One region of the Paenibacillus sp. OAE614 genome, then DNA from elsewhere that is predicted to be linked to it. Evidence: predicted binding sites of a transcription regulator. Region 1 holds the regulator's gene; the other holds the start of a gene.

Region 1 (10,190 bases):
GTCTGGTGCCCTCCATGCTGGCAACGACCGTGGATCCCGCCACGCCCAGCGGACGCTCGGACAGAAACAGCTCCGACGGGTTCCCTACTTCGACCAGCCCGACCTCGTTCATCTCGAAAATGCCGATCTCATTTGTCGATCCAAAGCGGTTCTTAACGGCTCTTAACAGCCGGTAGGTATGATGACGCTCGCCTTCAAAATAAAGCACACAGTCCACCATATGCTCCAGCAGCCTCGGTCCGGCGATGGCCCCTTCCTTTGTAACATGCCCTACAAGGACGGTGGCGATGCCGAGCCCCTTGGCTACCCGCATAAACCGGGCCGTACATTCCCGGACCTGCGCCACGCTTCCCGGCGCGCTGGTCACCTCGGGAATGTAGACCGTCTGGATGGAGTCGATCACCAGAAACTGAGGCTTTACACTCTCGATCGCCTCTTCGATCAGATCCATATTCGTCTCGCACAGAACGTACAGTTCTGGCGAGAGGGCACCGAGGCGATCCGCCCGGAGCTTGGTCTGACGGACCGATTCCTCACCGGACACGTACAGCACGCGCAGGCCGGACTGCGTCAGAGCGTGCGACGTTTGCAGGAGCAGGGTCGACTTGCCGATGCCGGGGTCGCCCCCGACGAGGATGAGCGATCCGGGAACGATCCCGCCGCCCAGAACGCGGTTGAGCTCGCCGATCCCGGTCAGCACCCTAGCTTCCTGGCTGCTCTCTATATTTATGATCGAAAGCGGCTTTTCTTTACTATGAAAAAGCGGGGAATTCATCCCCTGCGTCTTGATGATGCTTTCCGTTTCTTCTACCATCGAGTTCCAGGCCTGGCAGCCCGGACACTTTCCGTACCACTTGGCAGCTTCATAGCCGCACTCGGTACAGTAAAATTTCGTTTTCGATTTGGCCATGCTCTCTCCTTTGCTGCCGCCAATTTGTCTAATTATGTCGTTACCTCAGAATTTTGGCATTATTTTAAGTTTACCATTTATTAAGATTTATCGTAAAGTCTATCCAAAAACTTTACATTGATTTATCACTGCGAAACAAACAGAAAAGGGACCGACCCGCCGGGTCCATAAAAACCGGCGGGGCAATCCCTTGTGTTTCAGGCTTCTTATGAGGTCACCGGCTCATTTACGACTGTGTATTGGCCGATACATTTTCGTTTTTGCTGACCGTCAACGCGCCGTTCTCTTCATCGATGATCAGCGAGTCGCCCTTGGACACATGGCCCGTGAGCAATTCTTCCGACAGACGGTCCTCGATATGCTTCTGGATCGCCCGGCGAAGCGGACGGGCACCGAATGCCGGGTCGTAGCCTTCTTTGGCGAGGAATGCCTTGGCTTTATCCGTCAGGGTAAAGTCGACATCGAATTCGCGCAGGCGTTTACGCAGCTCTTCGGTCATCGTCGTCACGATTTCGGCGATGTGCTTCTCTTCGAGCGAGTGGAAGACGATGATTTCGTCGATCCGGTTCAAGAATTCCGGACGGAAGCTCTTCTTCAGCTCTCCCATCACTTTATCCTTCATGTTGTTGTAATCGGCCCCGGCGTCAGCGGCTGCCGTGAAGCCCATCGTGGAGTTCCGCTTGATCGCTTCCGCACCGACGTTGGAGGTCAGAATGATCAGCGTGTTGCGGAAGTCCACCACGCGGCCCTTGGAGTCGGTCAGACGGCCGTCCTCCAGCACTTGAAGCAGAATGTTGAACACTTCAGGGTGCGCCTTCTCGATTTCGTCCAGCAGAACGACCGAGTACGGCTTGCGGCGTACTTTTTCGGTCAGCTGGCCGCCTTCGTCATAGCCGACGTATCCCGGAGGCGCTCCGACCAGCCGGGACGTGGAGTGTTTCTCCATGTACTCGGACATGTCGATGCGGACTACCGCATTTTCGTCGCCGAACATCGCCTCGGCCAGAGCACGGGCCAGTTCGGTTTTACCTACACCCGTAGGTCCAAGGAAGATGAACGATCCAATCGGACGTTTCGGATCCTTCAGACCGGCACGGGAACGTCTTACCGCGCGGCTGACCGCCTTGACGGCTTCTTCCTGGCCGATAACGCGTTCGTGCAGGATTGTCTCCATATTCAGCAGGCGTTCCGTTTCTTCTTCCTTCAGCTTGCTGACCGGAATACCGGTCCAGCTGGCCACAACCTGGGCGATATCCTCAGGCGTCACTTCGGAGTCCGTACGGCCCTGTTTCTCTTTCCATTGATTCTTTGTAACGTCCAGCTCTTCGCGGATCTTCTGCTCCGTATCGCGAAGGGCGGCCGCTTTCTCGAATTCCTGGCTTTGCACGGCCGAATCTTTTTCCTTGCGGATATCTTCAAGCCGGCTTTCCAGTTCCTTCAGATTCGGCGGAATGGTGTACGTGTGAAGCCTTACCTTAGAGCCCGCCTCGTCGATCAGGTCGATCGCTTTATCCGGCAGGAACCGGTCGGAAATGTAGCGGTCCGACAGCTTCACGGCTTCCACGATCGCCTCATCCGTAATTTTCACGCGGTGATGCGCTTCGTAGCGGTCGCGCAGGCCGAACAGAATTTGAATCGCTTCTTCCGGAGACGGCTGATCCACCGTGATCGGTTGGAAACGGCGCTCCAGAGCGGCGTCTTTCTCGATATATTTGCGGTACTCATCCAGCGTGGTGGCACCGATGCACTGCAGCTCTCCGCGGGCAAGCGACGGCTTCAGAATGTTGGATGCGTCGATAGCGCCTTCCGCGCCGCCGGCACCGATCAGCGTATGCAGCTCGTCGATAAAGAGGATGATGTTGCCCGCTTGGCGGATCTCATCCATGATTTTCTTCAAGCGGTCCTCGAACTCGCCGCGGTATTTCGTACCGGCTACAACCGATCCCATGTCCAGCGTCATGACGCGTTTGTCACGCAGCGTTTCCGGGATTTCGTTGTTGATTATTTTTTGCGCCAGGCCTTCGGCGATGGCGGTTTTACCAACCCCCGGCTCACCGATCAGCACCGGATTGTTTTTGGTCCGGCGGCTGAGGACCTGGATAACTCTTTCGATCTCGTTGCTGCGGCCGATGACCGGATCCAGGTTGCCTTCCTTGGCAATCGCAGTCAAGTCACGAGCCAGGCTGTCGAGCGTCGGCGTGCTGACGTTGGATTGGTTGCCGTGATGGCTGGATACAGCCTCGCTGCTGCCCAGCAGTTGCAGCACTTGCTGGCGTGCCTTATTCAGGCTGATGCCGAGATTATTCAACACACGGGCGGCCACGCCTTCGCCTTCGCGAATGAGGCCGAGCAGGATGTGCTCTGTGCCCACATACGTATGACCCAATTTGCGCGCTTCGTCCATGGACAGCTCAATTACCTTTTTGGCGCGGGGGGTATAAGCGATATTCGTCGGCTGTTCCTGCCCCCGTCCGATGAGCGTTTCCACTTCATCCTGGATTTTTTCAAGGCCAAGTCCGAGTCCGATTAAAGCTTTAGCGGCTATGCCGTCCCCTTCCCGGATCAGTCCGAGCAAAATATGCTCCGTACCAATGTTGTTATGCCCTAAACGAACCGCTTCCTCTTGTGCCAATGCGAGCACCTTCTGCGCACGTTCCGTAAATCTTCCGAACATCATATCTCCTGCACCTCCATGAGTTTTATCATCGCTTCTCCACTTGCGTCCTTCATCGTAAAGCTGTATATCATAAAGGCTCAGCGCTTTCCGAGGGTTTCCCGGATGAGCTTCGCCCGGTAAATATCGCGTTCTTCAGTGTTCATATCGTGACCGTAGGTTTTCTGCAGGAAGCCCGGCTGGGTCATCACATTCAGTTCATTCATCACCGAAATGGACGGTCCTTCGAGAATCCCGAGGTCAACCCCAAGGCGCACGTCGGAGAGACGCTGCCCCGCCTCCTTCGAATCCATGACTTCCGCGTAGGATAAAATCCCATAGGACCGTTTGATGCGGTCGGTAATGCGAAGTCTGGAATCGTTCATAAGCCGCGTGCGTGCATTTTTCTCATGCTCGATAATCTGCAGCACGACGCTGTGGAGGTTGTCGATGATTTCATTCTCGGTCTGTCCCAAGGTAATCTGATTCGAAATTTGGAACAGGTTACCTATTGCTTCGCTGCCTTCCCCGTAAATTCCTCTAACCGTGAGCCCAACTTGTGAAACGGCGGATAAAATCCGGTTGATCTGCTGGGTCATCACCAGCGCCGGGAGGTGCATCATGACCGAAGCCCGCAGGCCTGTGCCCACATTGGTTGGACAGCTGGTCAAGTACCCGTGCTTATCGTCAAAGGCGTAATCGATGTATTCCTCAAATTTATCGTCAATGCTCGAGGCCTTCTCCCAGGCTTGGCGGATTTGAAAACCGGGGTATAGACATTGAATGCGAAGATGGTCCTCTTCGTTAATCATAATGCTGACCGATTCGTCCTCACTGAGGATCACCGCGCCGTTCTGGGATTCATTCGCCAAATTAGGGCTGATCAAATGCTTCTCTACCAGCACCCTTTTGTCCAGCGGATCGATGTGGTCGAGCTCCACGGTATAAAAAGTTCCAAAAGACTGAAGGTGATCACTGGGAATACCCGTCAGACGTTTGAGCACTTCCTCCGACTGCTGGCGGGTGGCCAATAGCGGAAAAGGAAGATGCTGCAGGTTGCGCGCAACCCGAACCCGGCTGCTGATGACGATTTCGGAAGCATCGGCCTGGCCGCGCATCCAATCGCTCAGCGCTTTCTCGGTAAACCGGAGATTTGGCATCACGCATTCCTCCTCCTTCGAGTGAACTTTACTGTTCCGACAATTCTTTCTCAAGCGTACGGATCTGGTCGCGCAGCTTCGCAGCCTCTTCGAATTCCTCTTCATGAATACGCTGCTGAAGCTCGAGCTTCAAGCCGTCGATTTTCCGTTTGGCTTGAATTTTGCTGCCGCCTCTCTTGGGCAGCTTGCCGACATGTACGGTACTACCGTGAACTCTTTTGAGCAGAGGGTCCAGGCGGTTGCCGAAGTACTTATAACAGGAGCTGCAGCCGAACCGGCCGATCTTGCTAAACTGCGAGTACGTCATCCCGCACTCTTCACATCTCAGCGATTGAGCAGCCTTGGCGCTGCTTGCCGCCCCTTTGCCGGCCATGTCAATGTCCATGAGACCAGACAGCAGGCTGTGTATAGAAAATCCGCCAGAGGTTCCGGGGATCATTTCCCCTTTCTCCCGGGCACAGGATTCGCAAAAATGAAACTCCGTCTTCTCACCATTCACAATCTTGGTAAAATGGAGAGTCGCCGGTCTCTTACCACATTCTTGGCAAAGCATACCGATGTACCTCCTTTTTCTCCGTAAGCCTATTTGCCTAACAAAGAAATCAGCATCGCCTTCATCAGCCGAGCACGTATCTCATCCCGGTAAGGAAGCTTGATCATCAGGCACTCTCTGGATATCGCGGCGCGCATAATGCTCGCTTCGCGTTTGCTAAGGATGCGTGCTTCCTCCAACTGATAGATCAGCCCTTCGGCCACGTTCTGATCGATGCGTTCCCCAATCGTTTGGTGGAGATGCGTATGAAGCGCCGAGTATTGCGGGAGTTCAATCCGTTGAATCCGGATATACCCTCCGCCACCGCGCTTGCTTTCCACAAGATAACCTTTTTCCAGCGTGAATCGTGTACTGATCACATAGTTGATCTGGGATGGAACGCATGAGAACTGATCAGCCAGATCGTTGCGCTGAATTTCAATCATTCCTTCGGGACTATCATGCAGAATACCCTTCAGATATTGTTCAATAATATCAGAGATATTACGCATTGTTCATCCTCCATTACGTTAAAACGTCAAGACCTTCATGGTCATTCGTTAGTCCGTTCGCATACCCATACCATCTTCTCTAAACTTAACCAATGGTCGTGGGCTCGAATCTGGATCTTAACCCGGTGAATATGTTATAACTGATCTAAACCTTGCGCATTCACTATTGTGAGTTCAACCGTAAACAAACATACATTTGAATTTACGTTGACTTTGACTTTCTTTGATCTAAATTATAACATATTCTCACGTTTTGCCAAGAGGGTGTATCTTCATTTTTGACGTTCTCCTTCTTTTTATACCGCACCGATACGAAATAACCCCCTGCAACGTATGCAGAGGGCTATTATTCTGACCGGATTCCAGCTCTTTAAGAACTATAAAGTAAGGAATATTATACCATGATTAAAAGAAGTCCATAAACAAGGTCTGTCGGGCGGGGATCCGCGCTTCCAATATGCTCACTGCCTTCGCACTGCCTGAAATTCGTCCGGATTGGTATAGTTCAGCCGGCCGTTTGAACCCCGTCAGCATGACGGTCAGTGCCTGGATGTCGCAGCTAAGGACCTCATCCTGCTGTTCTTGAGATGAATCCAGGGGAGAGACCGATGCGGTTCCGTCCGATGAGAACGACCAGCTCCAAACGCCTTCATTCCAAGGTGCATACATATCCGTCAGCTGAATAGTTAGACGCTCGGATCCCCCCTCGCCGGAGGCTGTAAAAGGATAAGCTTCGACGAGTTTCTTCATATTTACGATACGGGCCATCCCATATGGGATAATTTCCTGGTTAATACGTGGATCGGCCAAATGATATGTAAGACTGTCATCTATCGGCATGAAATTGACGATTACCTGCGTCACCATTGAATCGTGATTGGCGATATAAGTCCATAGCGCACGACGTGCCTCATCCGTGACATAAACGAGTTCATCGATGGTAAACTCCTTGTTTTCCACCTTATAAAGAACATATCCTTCCGGCGCACCTGATGCCGAATAATATACCGCGGTATGCCCATCTTCATCCAGTACCGAACGGGTCCACCATTCCCGGGTTCGGACCATTAATCCATTATAACGTTTGGAAAATGCAGCATAGACCGTATCCAGAACATCCACGTCCTTGGTATCCCGCCGAATCGCGCCTTCAGTGATGACCTTTGCCGGCAATTTATCGGTAGAAATGACATATTTCTTGTACTCGCTGAACATTTCCCAGCCGTATTTCCGGTAAAACGGGTAGGAAAAAGGATGCAGCATGGAAAAGACTTGCCCGTTCTCATTCATCTGCTGCAGCGCGTGCGTCAACAGATGCTTAATATAACCCTGCCTTCGGTTCTCCGGCCATGTGGAAACGCTCGCAATTCCGCCCATAGGAAAAGTCTCACCTTGAACCGATACCGTAAACGGGATTAACACCAGCTTAGCAGCCAGTTGCTCATCTTCGTCAAAAATGCCCCACACCTGCTCAGGTTTAAATCGTTCTTTGGCCAGCTGCTTTCGCTCGGGAGTCATCTTGTATTGAAAAGCATATTCGCTTAGCCGAGTGCTTTGCTCAAATTCTTCTTCCCGTAAATTCCGGATTTCCATGCTTCCACCTCGCCTATTAAGGATGTGCCTGCGAATTCAATCAAACCATCATCGTCCTGACAATCATTGAATTCAATTCAAAGACGAGTATGGCAAAACCTGTGTGCAAAGTCAATCCATCCTGCAATTTATCCTGTTTACCTGGGGACAACTAATATAAAGAATAGGATCTTGTCGTGGTTATTCACGATCATCTGTGGGTTATGGGGATCATTTTGTGTATTTGTGGATGGTTTTTTGGCGAAACGGGGAGTCGAAAACGTTATCTGTGCATAATTAAGATGAAGGAATGTCAAAAACATTGGGGGCTGTGGATGAAAAAAGCCCCTTATCAACAGGAGCGGGGGGGAACAAAAAAACCACTGTCGATGTTATCAACAGTGGTTCTTCGCTTGGCAACGTCCTACTCTCCCAGGACCCTTCGGTCCAAGTACCATCGGCGCTGGAGGGCTTAACGGTCGTGTTCGGGATGGGTACGCGTGGAACCCCTCCGCTATCGCCACCAAACGTTCAAGTGTTTGATCACCTGAAAACTAGATACGAAACGAATCTGCGAATTAATCTAAGCATATGCTTCCGTAGCAAGCTTTCTTTCAGAAAGCTTTTAGGATAAGCCCTCGACCGATTAGTATTGGTCAGCTCCATGCATTGCTGCACTTCCACCTCCAACCTATCTACCTCGTCGTCTACAAGGGGTCTTACATACTGGGAAATCTCATCTTGAGGGGGGCTTCACGCTTAGATGCTTTCAGCGCTTATCCCGTCCGTACGTAGCTACCCAGCCATGCTCCTGGCGGAACAACTGGTGCACCAGCGGTACGTCCATCCCGGTCCTCTCGTACTAAGGACAGCTCCTCTCAAATTTCCTACGCCCACGACAGATAGGGACCGAACTGTCTCACGACGTTCTGAACCCAGCTCGCGTACCGCTTTAATGGGCGAACAGCCCAACCCTTGGGACCTACTTCAGCCCCAGGATGCGATGAGCCGACATCGAGGTGCCAAACCTCCCCGTCGATGTGGACTCTTGGGGGAGATAAGCCTGTTATCCCCAGGGTAGCTTTTATCCGTTGAGCGATGGCCCTTCCATGCGGTACCACCGGATCACTAAGCCCGACTTTCGTCCCTGCTCGACTTGTAGGTCTCGCAGTCAAGCTCCCTTCTGCCTTTGCACTCTTCGAATGATTTCCAACCATTCTGAGGGAACCTTGGGGCGCCTCCGTTACTCTTTAGGAGGCGACCGCCCCAGTCAAACTGCCCACCTGACACTGTCCCCATACCGGATCACGGTACCAGGTTAGAACCTAGATACGATCAGGGTGGTATCCCAACGGCGCCTCCACCCAAGCTGGCGCTCAGGTTTCAAAGGCTCCCACCTATCCTGTACAGATCGTACCCAAATCCAATATCAAGCTGCAGTAAAGCTCCATGGGGTCTTTCCGTCTTGTCGCGGGTAACCTGCATCTTCACAGGTATTAAAATTTCACCGGATCTCTCGTTGAGACAGCGCCCAAGTCGTTACGCCATTCGTGCGGGTCAGAATTTACCTGACAAGGAATTTCGCTACCTTAGGACCGTTATAGTTACGGCCGCCGTTTACTGGGGCTTCGGTTCACAGCTTCGGGATTGCTCCCTAACCGCTCCCCTTAACCTTCCAGCACCGGGCAGGCGTCAGCCCGTATACTTCGCCTTGCGGCTTCGCACAGACCTGTGTTTTTGCTAAACAGTCGCTTGGGCCTTTTCACTGCGGCCCCCTCGTGCTATTCACACTACCGGGGCACCCCTTCTCCCGAAGTTACGGGGTCATTTTGCCGAGTTCCTTAACGAGAGTTCTTCCGCGCGCCTTAGAATTCTCTTCTCGCCTACCTGTGTCGGTTTGCGGTACGGGCACCTTCACCTGGTTAGAGGCTTTTCTTGGCAGTGTGAGATCATGACCTTCGGTACTATAATTTTCCCTCCCCGTCACAGCCCAGCCTTAAAGTGTGCGGATTTGCCTACACACCAGCCTCACTGCTTGGACGAGCATCCATCAGCTCGCGTCACTACCCTCCTGCGTCACCCCATCACTCATAACGGTTTACGGTGGTACAGGAATTTCAACCTGTTGTCCTTCGATTACGCCTGTCGGCCTCACCTTAGGTCCCGACTTACCCTGAGCGGACGAGCCTTCCTCAGGAAACCTTGGGCTTTCGGCGGATCAGATTCTCACTGATCTTTTCGTTACTCATACCGGCATTCTCACTTGTATACGCTCCAGCACTCCTTACGGTATACCTTCAACGCTGTATACAACGCTCCCCTACCCCTGATGCAAAGCATCAAGCCACAGCTTCGGTGGTGTGTTTAGCCCCGTTACATTTTCGGCGCAGAGTCACTCGACCAGTGAGCTATTACGCACTCTTTCAATGGTGGCTGCTTCTAAGCCAACATCCTGGTTGTCTGTGCAACTCCACATCCTTTCCCACTTAACACACACTTGGGGACCTTAGCTGATGGTCTGGGCTGTTTCCCTTTTGACAATGGATCTTAGCACTCACTGTCTGACTCCCGGTTACAAGTCTATGGCATTCGGAGTTTGACTGAGCTTGGTAACCCTTGCGGGCCCCGCACCCAATCAGTGCTCTACCTCCACGACTCTATTCACCGAGGCTAGCCCTAAAGCTATTTCGGGGAGAACCAGCTATCTCCGAGTTCGATTGGAATTTCTCCGCTACCCCCACCTCATCCCCGAATTTTTCAACATTCGTGGGTTCGGGCCTCCAGTGCGTGTTACCGCACCTTCACCCTGGACAGGGGTAGATCACACGGTTTCGGGTCTACGTCCACGTAC
Region 2 (10,190 bases), 760 kb from region 1:
ACATGCTGCTGGATTTCCGCGATCATGTCGATCAGGCGGAACTGGTCGATATTGTAGGCCGATTTATAATACCACTGCGTTTCCGCGCTGAGGAACGGCATCGGGTAATATGTCGTCGAGTTCGCGTAGGTACGCGTTTCGATATGCTCGACGATTGGCATGACGCTGGACGTCGCGTTCTGGATGTACGAGATGCTCTGCGTCGGCGCGATCGCCAGACGGTAGGCATGGTACAGTCCGTGCTTCTGCACAAGCGCCTTGAGCTGTGCCCAGTCCTCAGGGGACGGGATCTCGATGCCTTCAAACAGCTGCTTCACGCGTTCCGATTGCGGCCGGAAGTCCTTTTCGAGGTAGCGGTCAAAATAGGTACCCTTCGCGTACTCGGACTTGTCGAAGTCCCGGAACGTTTCGCCGCGATCGCGCGCGATTTCCATGCTTTGCTCCAGCGAGTAGTAGTTCATCATCATGAAAAAGGTGCTCGCAAACTCGCGCGCTTCCGCGCTCTCGTATGCGATTTTGTTTTTGGCCAGGTAACCGTTCAGGTTCATGGCTCCAAGGCCGACGGAGTGCAGCTCCTTGTTGGCGAGGCTCACGCCCGGCGCGTTCTCCACGCGGGAGTGATCGCTGACGACGGTAAGGGCCTCGATGCCGACACGGACGGATTCCTTGATTTTGCCCTGCTCCATCACGTTCACGATGTTCAGCGAGGCCAGGTTGCAGCTGATGTCCCGGCGAATCACATCATCGACACCGTAGTCGTTAATTTCCGATGTCTCCTGCAGCTGGAAAATTTCCGTGCACAGGTTGGACATTTTGATCTGGCCGACATCCTTCAACGCATGTACTTTGTTAGCGTTCGATTTGTTCACGATGTACGGATAACCGGACTCGAGCTGGATCGAGGCGATTTTCGTCAGCATGTCGCGGGCGCTCATGACGGTTTTCTTCGTCACCTGGTCATTGGCGAGAAGCTCGTCGTACATTTCGTCCATGTCCAGGTCGTCCAGATGCTTGCCGTAGGCTTTGTACACCGAGTAGGGGCCAAAGACCACAAGCGGCTTGTTCTGGGCGGCGAGCTCGTAAAATTTGTTCGGGACAATCAGACCGATCGACAGCGTCTTGATGCGCAGCTTCTCGTCGGCGTTGATTTTCTTCGAATCAAGGAACTCGATAACATCCCAGCCGAAAATGTTATAGTATCCAGCACCCGAGCCTTTGCGCTGGCCCATTTGGTCGGCATAGGAGAACGCGTCCTCCATCAGCTTCAGCACCGGCATGATGCCTTTGGCCGCTCCGGCCACGCCTTTGATCGGTTCGCCGCGCCCACGCAGCTTGGACAAATTGACGGCGACGCCGCCGCCGATTTTGGACAGCTGCATGCAGGTGCCGAGCACGTAGTTGATCGAATTGAGCGAATCGTCCATTTCCAGCAGGAAGCAGGAGACCAGCTCGCCGCGGCGGCTTTTGCCGGCATTGAGGAAGGTCGGGGTCGCAGGCTGCAGCCGCTGCTCAATCATCGCTTCGGCGATGCGGAGCGCTTTACCGATATTTCCTTCGCCCAAGTACAGCGCCACGATGGCGACGCGGTCCGGGTACTGCTCCAGGTACTGCTTCTTGTCGTTGGTTCTCATCGCATAGTCCTTGTAGAACTTCGAGATCGCCATGTAGGACTGGAATTGGAAGTCGCTGCTCGCCGTCAGGTTGAACACGGACTCGACTTCGTCGTAGGTGTAATGCTCAAACACGTTCTCATAGTAGTCGTTGCTGATCAGGTAATCCAGCTTCTCGCGCAGGGAGCCGAACTTCATCGTATCGCGCTCCACTTCCCCCATAAAGGCGGCAACCGCCTCCCGGTCTTTTTCCAATAGAAAGTAACCGTCCGATCCGCGCTGCATAATTTCGTTGTTGAGTTCAATATGCTTCAATGCTCCGCACCCTCTCTTTGAAAATCTCCGTATCCCGCATCGTTCCCGATAGTTCGAACTTGGTGATGACCGGCACATGGTACATCTCTGATATCGTATCCGCGCTCTTGGCAAAACGAGGCCCCCAGTTCCGGTTGCCGCTTGCCGACACGCCGCGAAGCATGCGGTTGTTCTTCGACAGGAAGTTGGACACTTTCTCGGGCACCTGCCCAAAACCCGTTGTATACGTTACGAGCACGTAAGGCTCATTCACCTGCTCCTGCTCTTCGATCGGAATGGCTCTCATGTTCAGCTTGTTGATAAAGCGTCTGACATTGCCGGTCTTGGAATCATAGACGATCAGCATGATCCTTCACTCCTGAATAATGTTCTCTGCCGTGGTCACGGGCGCAAAAAAAACGTCTATTGACGTCATTGTAGATAACCACACCACATATCGTGGTCGTTATTCTTGTGATCACAGAATGGTTCAGCTTCGCTGAAAATGAAATCCCTTAATCCTAGAACTACACCGAATAGACTGGGATAGAGGGAAAATATGTTATATATACTATGCCGATGGAAATCAATATGTAGATGATATTTGGCATGTATTAAGAATAATACATCAATATATTGATGTGGTCAAGCCTATGAGAATCATGTTCTAATAGCGCGTCCGCTCCTGCGCGGGGCCTTGATAAACAAAAAAACAGGGAGCCTCCCGGCGATCCGTAAGCGGATCGATTCGGGGAGATTCCCTGTTTTTCTTCGGTTCCAAAGCCGCGAATATTTACACGCCTTGGATTGGAGTGCTTTCCAGAACTTTATCGATCAGTCCGTATTCCTGCGCTTCAGCTGCGCTCATGAAGTAGTCACGGTCGGTGTCTTTCTCGATGCGCTCCAGCGGCTGTCCGGTACGTTCGGACAGGATGCGGTTCAAGGTGTCGCGCATTTTCAGAATGCGGCGGGCGCGGATTTCGATATCCGTAGCCTGGCCTTGCGCACCCCCGAGCGGCTGGTGGATCATGATCTCACTGTTCGGCAGGCCGAAGCGTTTGCCCTTGGCGCCGGCGTTCAGCAGGAACGCGCCCATGGAAGCGGCCAAGCCTACGCAGATTGTAGATACGTCCGGTTTGATGAACTGCATTGTATCGAAAATCGCCATACCGGCCGTAATGGATCCGCCGGGGCTGTTAATGTACAAATGGATGTCTTTCTCCGGATCTTCGGCTGCGAGGAACAGCAGCTGGGCGATGATAGAATTGGCGACCACGTCATTGACTTCGGTGCCCAGGAAAATGATGCGGTCTTTCAGCAAACGGGAATAGATGTCGTAAGCCCGTTCACCGCGGTTGCTTTGTTCGACGACCATAGGAATATAACTCACGTGGAAAACCTCCCTTAATTGGCTCAAAATAGGTCATTCTATACATACTGTTACCGTATTAACCACATGATAAACAATTTCAAACAAAAAGTCAAAGAAAGTCAAACTCAAGGTAAAAAAAATAGCCATCTGATTGGCTGTGGTACGTTTGGTTAAAAACATAACGTAGAACGGTTGCCGTTCTGCGTTCTCTTCTATTGAAGAAAAATGGCGCGCCCGCGAGGAATTGAACCTCGATCTCAGGCTTCGGAGGCCTACGTCATATCCATTGGACCACGGGCGCAAAATTCAATAGCAAGAGTTATTATATGATAGCTTGCCTCAAAATGCAAGGGTTAAGTTATTAATTTTTTTGGATCAGGAAAATGCTGTATAGGAGGAAAGGCTGATGTGAATTATAGTCAGTGGACTACTTGCAACCAGCCCCATTATTGAGTAGAATAGTGGTGGGACTTAAAACGTTGACCCGGGACATTTTAGGGCCAGTGGAGAGAGGGAAGCGAAGTTGCAGGAGTGGAAAGAAATGCGGGATATATTAGAGATACAAAAGCAGCTTCTGCCTGATCTCGTGGACGTTCTCAAGACCAGATATACCATTCTTCATCAGATCATGCTGTCGGAGCTGATCGGCCGGAGAACGCTCGCTGCATCCCTGCATATGACCGAGCGGGTGCTGCGGGCCGAGACGGATCTTCTCAAGTCCCAGGGCCTGATTGAGATCGAGAGCTCTGGGATGAGGGTCAGTGAGGCGGGAAGCAAGCTGCTCGAACAGATGGAGCCGATGGTGAAAGTGCTGTTCGGCCTCAATGATCTTGGCGAGAAGATCCGCCAGACGTACGGCTTGCGCAAAGTCGTGGTCGTGCCCGGGGATTGCGAATCGTCGCCGCTCACGAAGCGTGACTTGGGACGCGCGGGTGCCAAAGCGCTGCTTGGCGTCATGAACCAAGGGGACACCGTAGCGGTGACTGGAGGCTCAACGCTCGCCGAAGTGGCGGAGCAGTTGACGCCGCAGGCGGCCGTACCGATGAAGAACAGCTGGTTCGTGCCAGCTAGGGGCGGACTTGGCGAAAGTGTGGAGTTTCAGGCGAACACGATCGCATCCACCATGGCCAAGCGCGTCGGCGCGCAGTACCGGCTGCTGCATGTGCCGGACCTCCTGAGCGATGAAGCGTATCAGTCGCTGGTGCAGGACCGCAACATCCAGGAGATCGTGCAGGCGATCAGGCACTGCCGCATCATCATGCACGGCATCGGGGACGCGATGGAGATGACCCGTCGCAGAAGGCTGGATCCCGCCGCCGTGGAGGAGATCCGGTCGGAAGGAGCCGTAGCCGAATCCTTTGGCTACTATTTCAATGAACAAGGCGTTGTCGTTCATAAAATGATGACTTTGGGGCTGCGGCTGGAGGACATTATGCGGACCGAGACCGTCATCGGCATTGCGGGCGGCCGAAGCAAGGCCCAAGCGATCCATGCGGTGCTCAAGTTCGGCCACGAGGACATTCTGGTGGTTGACGAAGCGGCCGCAATCGAGATCTGCCGGGAAATCGACGGCGAGTAAACAACATTCCTTTTGATGTCATGACAGGTATCTACCTGTTTTGAATAAATAAAATACGAACTTTTGGGAGGACTATTCAATGAGTGTAAAAGTAGGCATTAACGGTTTTGGACGTATCGGACGACTCGCTTTCCGCCGTATTCAAAATGTGGAAGGCATCGAAGTTGTAGCCATCAACGACCTTACTGACGCTAAGATGTTGGCCCATCTGCTCAAATATGATACAACGCAAGGCACTTTCAACGGAGACATCGAAGTTCACGACGGCTTCTTCAAAGTGAACGGCAAAGAAGTTAAGGTTCTGGCGAACCGTAACCCTGAAGAACTTCCTTGGGGCGATCTTGGCGTAGACATCGTTCTCGAGTGCACAGGCTTCTTCACAACGAAAGAGGCTGCTGAGAAACACCTGAAAGGCGGCGCTAAGAAAGTTGTGATCTCCGCTCCGGCTACAGGCGACATGAAGACGATCGTATACAACGTTAACCATGAGACACTGGACGGAACTGAGACAGTAATCTCCGGCGCATCTTGCACAACGAACTGCCTGGCTCCTATGGCCAAAACGCTGAACGACAAGTTCGGTATCGTTCAAGGTTTGATGACAACGATCCACGCTTACACTGGCGACCAAAACACCCTGGACGCTCCGCATCCAAAAGGTGACTTCCGTCGTGCGCGTGCAGCTGCAGAAAACATCATTCCTAACTCCACTGGCGCTGCAAAAGCGATTGGTCTGGTTCTTCCAGAACTGCAAGGCAAACTGGACGGTGCCGCTCAACGCGTACCTGTACCAACAGGTTCCCTGACTGAGCTCGTTACAGTTCTGAACACCAAAGTAACGGCTGACGAAGTGAACGCAGCAATGAAAGAAGCTTCCGATCCAGAAACTTACGGCTACACTGAAGACGAAATCGTATCTTCCGACATCAAAGGCATCACGTTCGGTTCGCTCTTCGACGCTACTCAAACTAAAGTGTTGACTGTTGGCGACCAACAGCTGGTTAAAACCGTTGCTTGGTACGACAACGAAATGTCTTACACTTCCCAATTGGTTCGCACATTGGCATACTTCGCTAAGATCGCTAAGTAATATCGGCCATCCCATAGCGAAAACATCCCGAGCGGAAACAGGCATCCTATGTTTCCGCTCTTTAAAATATAGAATGCATAAATTTTCAGCGGAGCTGAGCCATTCTATGATTGCAAGATAATGTCCTAACATGCTGAACCACGGGCTGAGGAGACTGTCCCGTTAAAAATATGGGTGCGGAGGGAAACAATACGATGAACAAGAAGTCTGTACGTGATGTAGAAGTAAACGGCAAGCGCGTATTCGTGCGCGTTGATTTTAACGTGCCATTGGAAGACGGCAAAATTACCGACGATACACGGATCCGTGAAACGCTGCCAACGATCAACTACCTGATCGAGCATGGCGCGAAAGTGATTCTGGCCAGCCACATGGGACGCCCGAAAGGCGAAGTGGTAGAATCCATGCGTCTGACACCTGCGGCAGAGCGCCTGTCCGAGCTGCTCGGCAAACCGGTTGCCAAGGCTGACGAAGCAGTTGGCGACGCGGTCAAAGCGCAAGTGGAGAAGCTGAACAACGGCGACGTGCTGCTGCTTGAAAATGTCCGCTTTTACCCTGGCGAAGAGAAAAACGATCCGGAACTAGCGAAGCAGTTCGCTGAGCTGGCTGACCTGTTCGTAAACGACGCGTTTGGTGCTGCTCACCGTGCGCACGCTTCGACCGAAGGTATCGCCCATTACCTGCCGGCTGTTTCCGGCCTGCTGATGGAGAAGGAACTTTCCGTACTCGGTAAAGCACTGTCCAATCCGGAGCGTCCTTTCACAGCGATCATCGGCGGTTCCAAGGTTAAGGATAAAATCGACGTTATCGACAACCTGCTGAACATCGCGGATAACGTACTGATCGGCGGCGGCCTGTCCTATACGTTCATGAAGGCACAGGGCTATGAAATCGGTCTGTCTTTGTGCGATAATGAAAAACTGGATGTCGCGCTCGGATTTATCCAAAAAGCGAAGGATCTCGGCAAAAACTTCCTGCTTCCGGTCGACATTGTCATCGCGGACGATTTCAGCGCCAATGCGAACGTGGACATCGTAGAAGTCGGCAACATCCCTGAGAAATGGGAAGGCGTGGACATCGGACCGAAAACCCGTGCCAAATATGCGGAGATTATCAAGAACTCCAAGCTCGTGGTATGGAACGGACCGATGGGCGTATTTGAAATCGATCCTTTCTCCAACGGTACACGTGAAGTGGCGGAAGCCTGCGCTCAAACCGAAGGCTACACGATCATCGGCGGCGGCGACTCGGCGGCAGCTGCAGAGAAATTCCATCTGGCTGACAAAATGGATCACATCTCCACTGGCGGCGGAGCATCCCTCGAATTCATGGAAGGCAAGGCTCTCCCTGGCGTCGTGGCACTGAACGACAAGTAAGCAAGAAGCGCCGAAAGAGCGCGGAACGTACGGACCCGTAAGGACAAAAAAGGAGTGAAAAGTGTGAGAACACCTATCATCGCCGGCAACTGGAAAATGTTCAAAACCGTTCCGGAAGCCAAAACGTTTATCGAAGAAGTCAAAGGCAAAGCTGAAGTTGAAGGCGTGGAGAGCGTCATCTGCGCTCCGTTCACGAACCTTCCCGCTTTGGTGGAAGCCGTGAAAGGCACATCGATCAAAATCGGTGCCCAAAACCTGCATTTTGAAGACAACGGTGCGTTCACCGGGGAAATCAGCGGCGTGATGCTGAAAGACCTTGGCGTAGACTACGTCATCATCGGCCACTCCGAGCGCCGGCAATATTTTGCCGAAACCGACGAGACCGTAAACAAAAAGGTTCAAGCGGCTTTCCGTCATGACCTGACTCCAATCGTGTGCGTCGGTGAGAAGCTGGAAGAGCGCGAAGCCGGCCAAACGAAAGACATATGCAAAGTGCAGACGGAAGAAGCGTTCCAAGGATTGTCCGCAGAACAGGCGGCTCAAGTGGTTATCGCTTACGAGCCAATCTGGGCGATCGGAACCGGCAAGTCCTCGACTGCACAGGACGCTAACGAAGTGATCTCTTATATCCGCAGCCTGGTAGAAGGCCTGTATGGCAAAGAGGTAGCGGATCAGGTTCGTATCCAGTACGGCGGCAGCGTGAAGCCGGAGAACGTAAAGGAATATATGGGCCAAAGCGACATCGACGGCGCGCTCGTCGGCGGTGCCAGCCTGCAGCCGGCTTCGTTCATCCAGCTCGTTGAGGGGGCGAAGTAAGATGACCGCACCTAGACCCGTAGCACTGATCATCATGGACGGATTCGGGCTGCGCAGCACGGACGAAGGCAACGCAGTAGCGCAGGCCAAGAAACCGAACTACGACCGATTGATGGCGAAGTATCCGAACACGACGCTGACCGCTTCCGGCGAAGCGGTAGGTCTGCCGGAAGGGCAAATGGGCAACTCCGAAGTCGGCCATTTGAACATCGGCGCAGGCCGCATCGTGTACCAGGATTTGACCCGGATTTCGAAATCGATTCGCGAAGGGGAGTTTTTCAACAACCCGACGCTGGTCGAAGCGGTGCAAGCTGCAAAGAATAACAACAAGAAGCTCCATCTGTACGGCCTCTTGTCCGACGGCGGGGTACATAGCCATATCGAGCATATGTTTGCTATGCTGGACCTTGCGAAAAAAGAAGGGCTGGATGAGGTTTACATCCATGCCTTCCTGGACGGACGCGACGTGGCTCCGGATTCCGGCAAGAAGTTCATCCAGGATCTGCAAGCCAAGATCAAGGAAGTTGGCGTCGGCAAAATCGCCACGGTACAAGGCCGTTACTATGCGATGGACCGCGATAAGCGCTGGGAACGCGTAGAGAAGTCCTACCGTGCGATTGTGTACGGGGATGGACCGAAATACACCGATCCGCTGGTTGCCGTAACGGAATCCTACAACAAGTCGGTATTCGACGAGTTTGTGGAGCCAACCGTCATCGTTGACAAGCAGGGCAACCCGGTATCGCTGGTGGAGAGCGGAGACTCCGTTATCTTCCTGAACTTCCGCCCGGACCGCGCGATCCAGCTGTCCCAGGTGTTCACGAACAAAGACTTCCGCGGATTTGACCGCGGGCCGAAGTTCCCGGAAAACCTCCATTTCGTCTGCCTGACGCTGTTCAGCGAAACGGTGGAAGGCTACGTAGCCTACGAGCCGAAGAACCTGGACAACACGCTGGGCGAAGTGCTGGTGCAGAATAACAAGAAGCAGCTGCGTATTGCCGAAACGGAAAAATATCCGCACGTTACCTTCTTCTTCAGCGGTGGACGCGACGTCGAGCTGCCTGGAGAAACGCGCATTCTGATCAATTCGCCGAAGGTCGCCACTTATGACCTGAAGCCGGAAATGAGCGCTTACGAAGTAGCGGACGCCTGCGTGAAGGAAATCGAAGCCGAGAAGCATGATGCGATCATTCTGAACTTTGCCAACCCGGATATGGTCGGACACTCCGGTATGCTGGAACCGACGATCAAAGCGGTTGAAGTCACCGACGAGTGCATGGGCAAAGTAGTGGACGCCGTCATCGCCAAAGGCGGGGTAGCGATTATTATCGCCGACCACGGAAACGCCGACATGGTATTTGACGAAGCAGGCCGCCCATTCACCGCTCATACGACGAACCCGGTGCCGTTTATTTTGACCGATGAGAACGTAACGCTGCGCGAAGGCGGCATTCTGACCGACGTGGCGCCGACGATTCTCGATCTGATGCAGCTTCCGAAGCCTGCCGAAATGACCGGCGAATCGATGATCGCAACCCGCAAATAAGCGGAAAATTCGATTCCGGTGATCCGATGCGTTATAATGGCTGTAGAAGCTGACAAGCAATATAGAATGAACTCAAGAAGTTCGTGTTGCAGGGCTTGGATAAGGCCGTTACAGCAGGGTTCTCCATTCGAGACTTGAGTTCAATCTATATAATGTGGTCTGAATAACCAATTACGAATGTGGAAAAGGAGATTAGCACAAAATGACTATTATTTCTGACGTGTACGCACGCGAAGTCCTCGACTCCCGCGGTAACCCTACGGTTGAAGTTGAAGTATATCTGGAATCCGGCGGCCATGGCCGCGCCATCGTACCATCCGGCGCATCCACAGGCGCTCACGAAGCTGTAGAGCTTCGCGACGGCGACAAAGACCGTTACCTCGGCAAAGGCGTTCTGAACGCGGTGAAGAACGTGAACGAAATCATCGCTCCTGAAGTCATCGGCATGGACGCGCTCGACCAGCTCGGCATCGACAAGCTGATGATCAAACTGGACGGAACACCTAA

The links. The regulator CtsR, encoded in region 1, represses protease genes until heat stress. The targets are predictions, from matches to a motif close to ATGGTCAATAAAGGTCAAACA.
Region 2: clpP (ATP-dependent Clp endopeptidase proteolytic subunit ClpP) is a predicted target of CtsR. The motif match lies at 3,382-3,402, and genes of this name have one in related genera.

The regions. Positions count from the first base shown of each region.
Region 1 is NZ_JBEPOD010000001.1:7,460,131-7,470,320, reverse strand. Features, by position in the region: gene radA (DNA repair protein RadA) at 1-910, opposite strand, end outside; gene clpC (ATP-dependent protease ATP-binding subunit ClpC) at 1,137-3,587, opposite strand; gene mcsB (protein-arginine kinase McsB) at 3,665-4,723, opposite strand; gene mcsA (protein-arginine kinase activator protein McsA) at 4,752-5,276, opposite strand; gene ABIE48_RS34040 (CtsR family transcriptional regulator) at 5,306-5,767, opposite strand; gene ABIE48_RS34035 (GNAT family N-acetyltransferase) at 6,173-7,360, opposite strand; rRNA gene rrf (5S ribosomal RNA) at 7,751-7,867, opposite strand; rRNA gene ABIE48_RS34025 (23S ribosomal RNA) at 7,966-10,190, opposite strand, start outside.
Region 2 is NZ_JBEPOD010000001.1:6,702,900-6,713,089, reverse strand. Features, by position in the region: gene nrdE (class 1b ribonucleoside-diphosphate reductase subunit alpha) at 1-1,925, opposite strand, end outside; gene nrdI (class Ib ribonucleoside-diphosphate reductase assembly flavoprotein NrdI) at 1,912-2,271, opposite strand; gene clpP (ATP-dependent Clp endopeptidase proteolytic subunit ClpP) at 2,698-3,294, opposite strand; tRNA gene ABIE48_RS30695 (tRNA-Arg) at 3,503-3,577, opposite strand; gene ABIE48_RS30690 (sugar-binding transcriptional regulator) at 3,818-4,855, shown strand; gene gap (type I glyceraldehyde-3-phosphate dehydrogenase) at 4,935-5,945, shown strand; gene ABIE48_RS30680 (phosphoglycerate kinase) at 6,140-7,321, shown strand; gene tpiA (triose-phosphate isomerase) at 7,385-8,137, shown strand; gene gpmI (2,3-bisphosphoglycerate-independent phosphoglycerate mutase) at 8,139-9,683, shown strand; gene eno (phosphopyruvate hydratase) at 9,886-10,190, shown strand, end outside.